Regions from separate parts of the Sporosarcina pasteurii genome, predicted to be linked through region 2. Evidence: riboswitches for the same ligand, from Rfam matches in the RefSeq annotation. Region 2 holds a riboswitch; each other region holds the start of a gene.

Region 1 (2,268 bases), 230 kb from region 2:
ACCGTTTGTTGATAGGCCTTGCGCTTTAATTTCGCAAAGACTTGTTTCAAATCCGCGATTAGATCATCGCAATCTTCTACACCGACAGAAAAGCGCAGTAGTTTATTACAAACCCCGCGACGTAATCGGTCTTCTTCCGGCATGCTCATATGGGTTTGTGTGGCAGGATACGTGATAAAACTTTCAACGCCACCAAGACTTTCAGCGAAAGTAATGAGGTTGAGATTTTGCAGAAACGGATTGACCCACTCGCTTTTTTGAAGACGAAAAGATACCATCCCGCCTTGCCCCGCATATAACACATCTTTCACGAGTGGCTCTGTTTTTAAATAAGCCACAATTTCTTTCGCATTTTCATCATGTTGTTTCATTCTCAAGTGGAGCGTTTTTAGTCCGCGAATCGTTAGCCAGGCATCGGTTGGAGAAAGAACTGCGCCAATCGTATTATGATTCTCGCCTAATTGCTGGCAAAGTGCATCCCCTTTCGCAACAACGAGTCCTGCGAGTACATCATTATGGCCGCCAATATATTTAGTAGCACTGTGTAAAACAATATGAGCACCAAGCTCAATTGGTCTTTGGAAATATGGCGTTAGAAACGTATTGTCTACGATAAGGAGTAACTCATACTTTTCAGCAAGTGCCGCGTATGCTTGAATATCAATCGTTTCCATGAGTGGATTTGTTGGCGTTTCAATAAATAGCGCTTTTGTTTTTGGTGTAATACATGCTTCTACCTGGGCAACGCTAGCAAAATCAGTATAGGTCGTTTGAATTGAATAAAAATCCGCGTAATCATCGAGTAAACGGTATGTGCCGCCGTAAATATCTTCAGGTACAATGAGTTCATCGCCCGAACGAAATATTGAAAGGACGAGCTGAATGGCGGCCATACCGGAGCTACAGGCAAACCCTGCATCACCACTTTCTAAATTGGCGATACCTTCTTCCAAAAGGGCACGCGTAGGGTTTTTCGTTCGAGAATAATCATAACCCGTGGATTCTCCAATGCCCGTATGTTCAAAAGCTGTCGATAAATAAATTGGGGCACTCACCGCACCTGTTTTAGCATCACTGCGATTTCCTAATTGGACAAGTTGAGTGGCTAACTGATTGTTTTTCAATATAATCCTCCCTTTCTATAATAAAAAAAGAGCACTCTATAAGAAGAGTGCTCCTAATCATCACGAAGTCAATCTTCTTATCTTCAAGGCGATCACACCTTTTGGAATTAGCACCAATGCCATCTGGCTGGTTGCTGAGACTTCATCGGGCCAATCCCTCCGTCTCTCTGGATAAGAAATGAAAATATTAAATTGTTGGAAGATACAGATTTATATTTATGCTATCACGACTTGATGAATTAAACAAGCAGAGATTCTGTTAAACATGTAAAATGATTATAAATTAGAGGATAGGAATGGGGGGGAGTACATATGAAACAAACGGTTTATTGGTTAGAGGTGCAACTTGCGGAATGGTCCATGTATATGGCTGCGACAGAAAAAGGATTATGTTACATCGGAACGCCGGATGCTCCTTTCGAAGAGCTCTCCAATTGGGTGGCGAAGCGTGTTCGCAATGCGCTTATGGAAGAAAATCAGGAGGTCATAGAGCCTTATGTAAATGAACTACGTGCTACTATAGATGGAAAAGGTCAAATTTTTACAGGTCAGCTTGATTTGTATGGGACACCTTTTCAGCAAAGTGTATGGGAAGTATTGCAAACAATCCCTTATGGAGACACGATTTCGTATACGGACGTTGCTGAACGCCTTCAAAAACCAAAAGCGGTTCGTGCGGTTGGGGGAGCCATTGGTGCAAACCCGGTCTTAATCGTCGTTCCGTGTCACCGGGTGTTGACGAAAGATGGTAAACTAGGCGGTTTTCGTGCAGGTTTGACGATGAAAGAACAATTGCTTGAATTAGAGCGGTCGGGAGGTACAAGAGGGGAGTAGGACATGGCAAAACAACATGACTTTACGGAAGGGAATATTGTTAAACAGCTGTTCATTTCTTCAGCACCTATTATATTGACAAATTTACTCCAAATTTCTTATCAATTTATTGATAGTTTATGGATTGGGAATTTAATCGGGGCGGATGCACTGGGGGCTGTGGCGATTTCAGGCACAATTGTTTTTACCGTCCTATCTTTTGTCATCGGTTTAAACAACGCCGCTTTGACGATTTTATCCCAACAAAAAGGGAAAGGAAGCGAAGAAGGACTCAAACGATACTTAAATGCCTTTGTCGTCATGCTTACAT
Region 2 (2,268 bases):
CCATCATAAACACCGTTAATAATTTCCTGTTTATTGATGATCATTGACACAGCTTTTCGCACCAAAACATCATCAAATGGCGCTTTACTCATATTAAATCCGATAAATGAAAGCCCTGTTGAAGGGGTTTGTACCACTGTTGCATAGTCACTATCATTTAATTGAGGAACTTCGCTCGGTTGCACAGGATCTACGATATGAACGAATCCACGCTCCAAGTCTGCATTACGGGTTCCGCTTTCCGGGATAATTTTGAAAGTTACTGTATCGACAAGTGCTTCTTCTCCCCAATAATTCTCATTTTTCACAAGTTTTACTTCCTCGCCAGGTGTCCAACTATCAAACTTAAAATGTCCGGTTCCAACTGGATTTTCTGAAATAGCTGTACCAGGTTTTTGACCATTCTTTATTGCCTCGTAATCTGCTTCAATTGCTTTCGGGCTAATGATTGCGGCCCCACTATGGGATAGATGTGCCAAAATTGGTGAAAACGGATATTCTGTCTTAATGCGAACGATATACTCATCTACCACTTCTACTTCAGAAATCATTTCAAAATAATCATATTTTGATGAAGCAACTTCTGGATCGAGAAGGCGTTCTACATTTATTTTCACGGCTTCCGCATTAAACGCTTCCCCATCATGAAAGCTTACACCTTCTTGCAAGATAAACTCATAAGTCAAATCGTCAATCACTTTCCATTCCTTCGCCAAACCTGGAATTAACTTATTCTCACTGTCACGTTTAATGAGCCCTTCAAAAATTGGTTGTTGAATGTTATGTGACGGCACATCATTCGAGCCAGCCGGATCTAAAGTACTCGCGTCAGAATGAACAGCGACAACAAGGTCCTTTTCTATCTTCCCGTCTCCTGGCTGATCGTTCTCCGCTTCACTACCGCCGCCCGCGCAAGCTGCTAGTATCATAGTGAACGACAATATTAAAACACTTAACCACTTCTTACTATTCTTCATGATGTTGAATCCTCCTAGATATTTTATATTTTTATATAAATTATGTTTTTAGCATAATTATATCTAAATGGTAATGCTCTAAATACCAGGCTCTACCGTTTTCCAAAATAAAAAGAACCCTCAAACAAGAAGAGGGTCCATTCGTAAAGACAATCTTCTCATCTGCCAGGTATTATGAAAATACCTATTGGAATTAGCACCATACCTAAAAAGGCTGGTTGCTGAGACTTCTAAGGGCCATTCCCTCCATCTCTCTTGATAAGAATTGAAAGTATTTAATTATTTAAAAACTAAGTGTTCTTACTATATCATGTTCTAAAAAACAAAACAAGTAGAAAAAGGTAGAATAAAGTCAATATTAACTTCAATCCATCTATTCATTTCTCGTTGCTAGATGCTTAATGTTTCCCTGCATAAAATTGACGGTGGAGTTCGCGAACTTGCTCCGCGAGTTCTAGAACAGGGCCCTCTACTGTAATATCACGCAGTACATCTCGGATTGGAAGATTACGCACGCGCGATTCCGATACATTGATCCCCATTTCGCTCAACCATTGTACCAGCTGCCCGGATGAACTGACATAAACAATTCGCCCCAAACCTACCCAACCGTGGGCTGCAGCGCACATAGGGCAATGTTCACCCGAAGTATATACTGTCGCCTTCTCTCTTTCTTCCAACGTCATATTCTCGGCTGCCCAACGCGCCAAAGCAAATTCCGGATGTTGGGTGTGATCACCACCTCCAACACGGTTACGGTCTTCCGCAAGCACGTCCCCGCTGGCTGACACTAGAACTGAACCAAATGGCTCGTCACCTTTCTCCAGAGCAACTTTTGCTAGTTCAATGCAACGTTGTAAATGCTTTAAATCTTGATCATTTATCATGAATAATCCTCCTTGTACTAATGCTTTGAACTGGACCTTCTTATACTCTATCCGCTGAAAGTTCTTTGATAATCAAATTGTGCTGTTTGTATACATAATATAATGGGACAGGGTTTACGCCTATCCCACCATACGTCTTATTGTGCCAAATCGATAATTCGCCCTTCAATCATTGGAGTAATATTTCCTAAAACACTTAAATGTTCGGCAAAGTTTTCCCAATCACTTTGGCCTAAATCCGTTACTCTACCTGCTTCATATGCTTTTGCAAAAACTGTGTATCCGTCTCCGCCTTTCGCGGTAAATGCATTTGTCGCTACGGTATAAGTCTCATGATCACTAACTTCCGTATAAGTACCATCTACATTTTTATAGGCTACGGAAACAACCCGCTCACCAGAGGC
Region 3 (2,268 bases), 870 kb from region 2:
TTATTCTCTATATGGGCGGCAGTATTTTAGTTGGTAGTTTTATCGGAGGATACGGTTCAAACCTCCTTTCTGAAGGAGCCATTAATTCCGTATATGGTGTGTTGGCGACAATTGCTGCGATTATGATGTTTATTCCTAAGAAGGATGTTGATCAGCATCCGGACGGCGAAATAACATTCAACAAATGGTTAGCTTCTTCATTAGCCTTTATAGTTGGGATTGGCGCGGGAATTGTTGGGGCAGCAGGCGCATTTATTCTAGTGCCAATAATGTTGGTCGTTTTAAAGATTCCAACGCGTATGACGATTGCTACTTCACTTGGCATCACATTTATTTCGTCGATTGGCTCAACGATTGGAAAAGTTGCAACAGGCCAAGTCTTATATGTACCGGCAGCAATTATGATCGTTGCGAGTATCATTGCTTCTCCATTAGGAGCGAAAGTTGGCCAAAAAATGAATACGAAGATTTTACAATGGATTCTTGCGATATTAATATTATCTACCGCAATTAAAATTTGGTTAGATTTTTAATTTAAAAAAACGCTTGACTTTTCTATCTAATCAGTCTTATACTGTTTAACAAGATGGAAATCAGAATCATTTAACTCTTATCAAGAGCGGCGGAGGGAATAGGCCCTACGATGCCCGGCAACCAGCAAGTGACCTACTTGCAAAGGTGCTAATTCCTACAGATTCGTGCAAACGGTCTGAGAGATGAGAGGAGGAATTAAGCGAAAGCGGAACCCTCTTCTTTATGAAGGGGGTTCTTTTTTATACATAAAATTCCCCCCATCGTCCATGCACTTCCATCAATAAAATTCTGGAGGTAATGAATCATGACAAACTATCAACCTGAAACACTACTATTACACGGTGGTCAAGAACCTGACCCAATCACAGGATCACGCGCATTGCCAATACATCGCACGACTTCTTTTGTTTTCAAAAATACAGAACACGCACAAAACTTATTCGGCTTAAAAGAAGCTGGCAATATTTATACACGTATTACAAACCCTACAGTTGATGCATTCGAACAGCGAGTTGCACAACTAGAAAAGGGAACTGCTGCAGTTGCACTATCTTCCGGAATGGCAGCAATTGCTTTTGCAATTATGAACATTGCAGAGGCTGGCGATGAGATTCTTGCAGCTGAAAATTTATATGGCGGAACGTACAATTTATTCGCAGTGACATTGCCCCGCTACGGTATCGATGTAAAATTTGTTGATGCAACAGACCCGGAAAACTTCCGCAAGGCAATTACAGACAAAACGAAAGCTATTTTTGCAGAGTCGATTGCGAATCCAAGTCTGCACGTTTTAGATATTGAAGCAGTTGCTGAAGTTGCACATGACAACGATATTCCGCTTCTCATTGACAGTACATTTTCAACGCCATACGGCAGCAATCCAATTGAATTTGGCGCAGACGTTGTTATTCATTCGGCAACAAAGTGGATTGGCGGCCATGGTACGTCAATCGGCGGTGTTGTAGTTGATGGCGGTAAGTTTGACTGGACAAAAGGGAAGTTCCCTGGATTTACGGAGCCAGACGAGACATATCATGGACTCCGTTACGGTATTGATGTACCTAATGCAGCATTTGCAACAAAGTTACGTGTTCAACTATTACGTGATTTCGGACCTTGCTTAAGCCCGGACAATGCATTTAATTTCTTACAAGGTTTAGAAACATTGCATTTACGCTATCCAAAACATTGTGAGAATGCACTTGAAATTGCAAAGTACCTACAAAGCCATCCATCTGTTGAATGGGTTACTTACAATGGACTGGAAGATCATCCGTCCTATGAAGCGAGCAAGAAATACTTGAAAAATGGTGTTGGCTCAATTGTAAACTTCGGTATTAAAGGCGGACGTGAAGCGGGACGTAAAGTCATTGATAATGTGAAAATTTGGTCTCACGTTGCAAACGTTGGAGATGCGAAGTCACTTATTATCCACCCGGCTTCGACAACCCACCAGCAGTTAGGTCCTGAGGATTTGAAAAAATCAGGCGTTTCTGAAGAGTTAATCCGTCTAGCTGTAGGTTTAGAGTCGACAGAAGATATTATTGCTGACCTTGCACAAGCAATTGAAAAAGCAGTGCCAGTGGGTGCAAAGTAAGGAAATGAGAAAACAGGAGATGAGGACTTTGGTAGAGACGGGAACTGTAAACATCGGGAGATTAACGTTAGAGTCTGGGATTGTTCTCGACCAAGTCCATCTCGCTTATGAATGGGCTCGAAAAGATAATTCCCCAA

Evidence for each region. A riboswitch is a leader RNA that binds a small molecule or an ion and turns the genes downstream of it on or off. The one in region 2 is predicted to bind S-adenosylmethionine.
Region 1: another riboswitch for S-adenosylmethionine. It lies ahead of AB1H92_RS13830 (methionine biosynthesis PLP-dependent protein); the one in region 2 lies ahead of AB1H92_RS12670 (glutathione ABC transporter substrate-binding protein).
Region 3: another riboswitch for S-adenosylmethionine. It lies ahead of AB1H92_RS01045 (O-acetylhomoserine aminocarboxypropyltransferase/cysteine synthase family protein); the one in region 2 lies ahead of AB1H92_RS12670 (glutathione ABC transporter substrate-binding protein).

Annotation. Positions count from the first base shown of each region.
Region 1 covers NZ_CP160452.1:2,873,863-2,876,130, reverse strand. Annotated here, with positions in the region: gene AB1H92_RS13830 (methionine biosynthesis PLP-dependent protein) at 1-1,124, opposite strand, end outside; SAM riboswitch class I at 1,199-1,302, opposite strand; gene AB1H92_RS13825 (methylated-DNA--[protein]-cysteine S-methyltransferase) at 1,437-1,958, shown strand; gene AB1H92_RS13820 (MATE family efflux transporter) at 1,962-2,268, shown strand, end outside.
Region 2 covers NZ_CP160452.1:2,641,001-2,643,268, forward strand. Annotated here, with positions in the region: gene AB1H92_RS12670 (glutathione ABC transporter substrate-binding protein) at 1-977, opposite strand, end outside; SAM riboswitch class I at 1,133-1,242, opposite strand; gene AB1H92_RS12675 (nucleoside deaminase) at 1,376-1,864, opposite strand; gene AB1H92_RS12680 (bifunctional UDP-sugar hydrolase/5'-nucleotidase) at 2,002-2,268, opposite strand, start outside.
Region 3 covers NZ_CP160452.1:213,347-215,614, forward strand. Annotated here, with positions in the region: gene AB1H92_RS01040 (sulfite exporter TauE/SafE family protein) at 1-533, shown strand, start outside; SAM riboswitch class I at 608-723, shown strand; gene AB1H92_RS01045 (O-acetylhomoserine aminocarboxypropyltransferase/cysteine synthase family protein) at 839-2,131, shown strand; gene AB1H92_RS01050 (homoserine O-acetyltransferase) at 2,160-2,268, shown strand, end outside.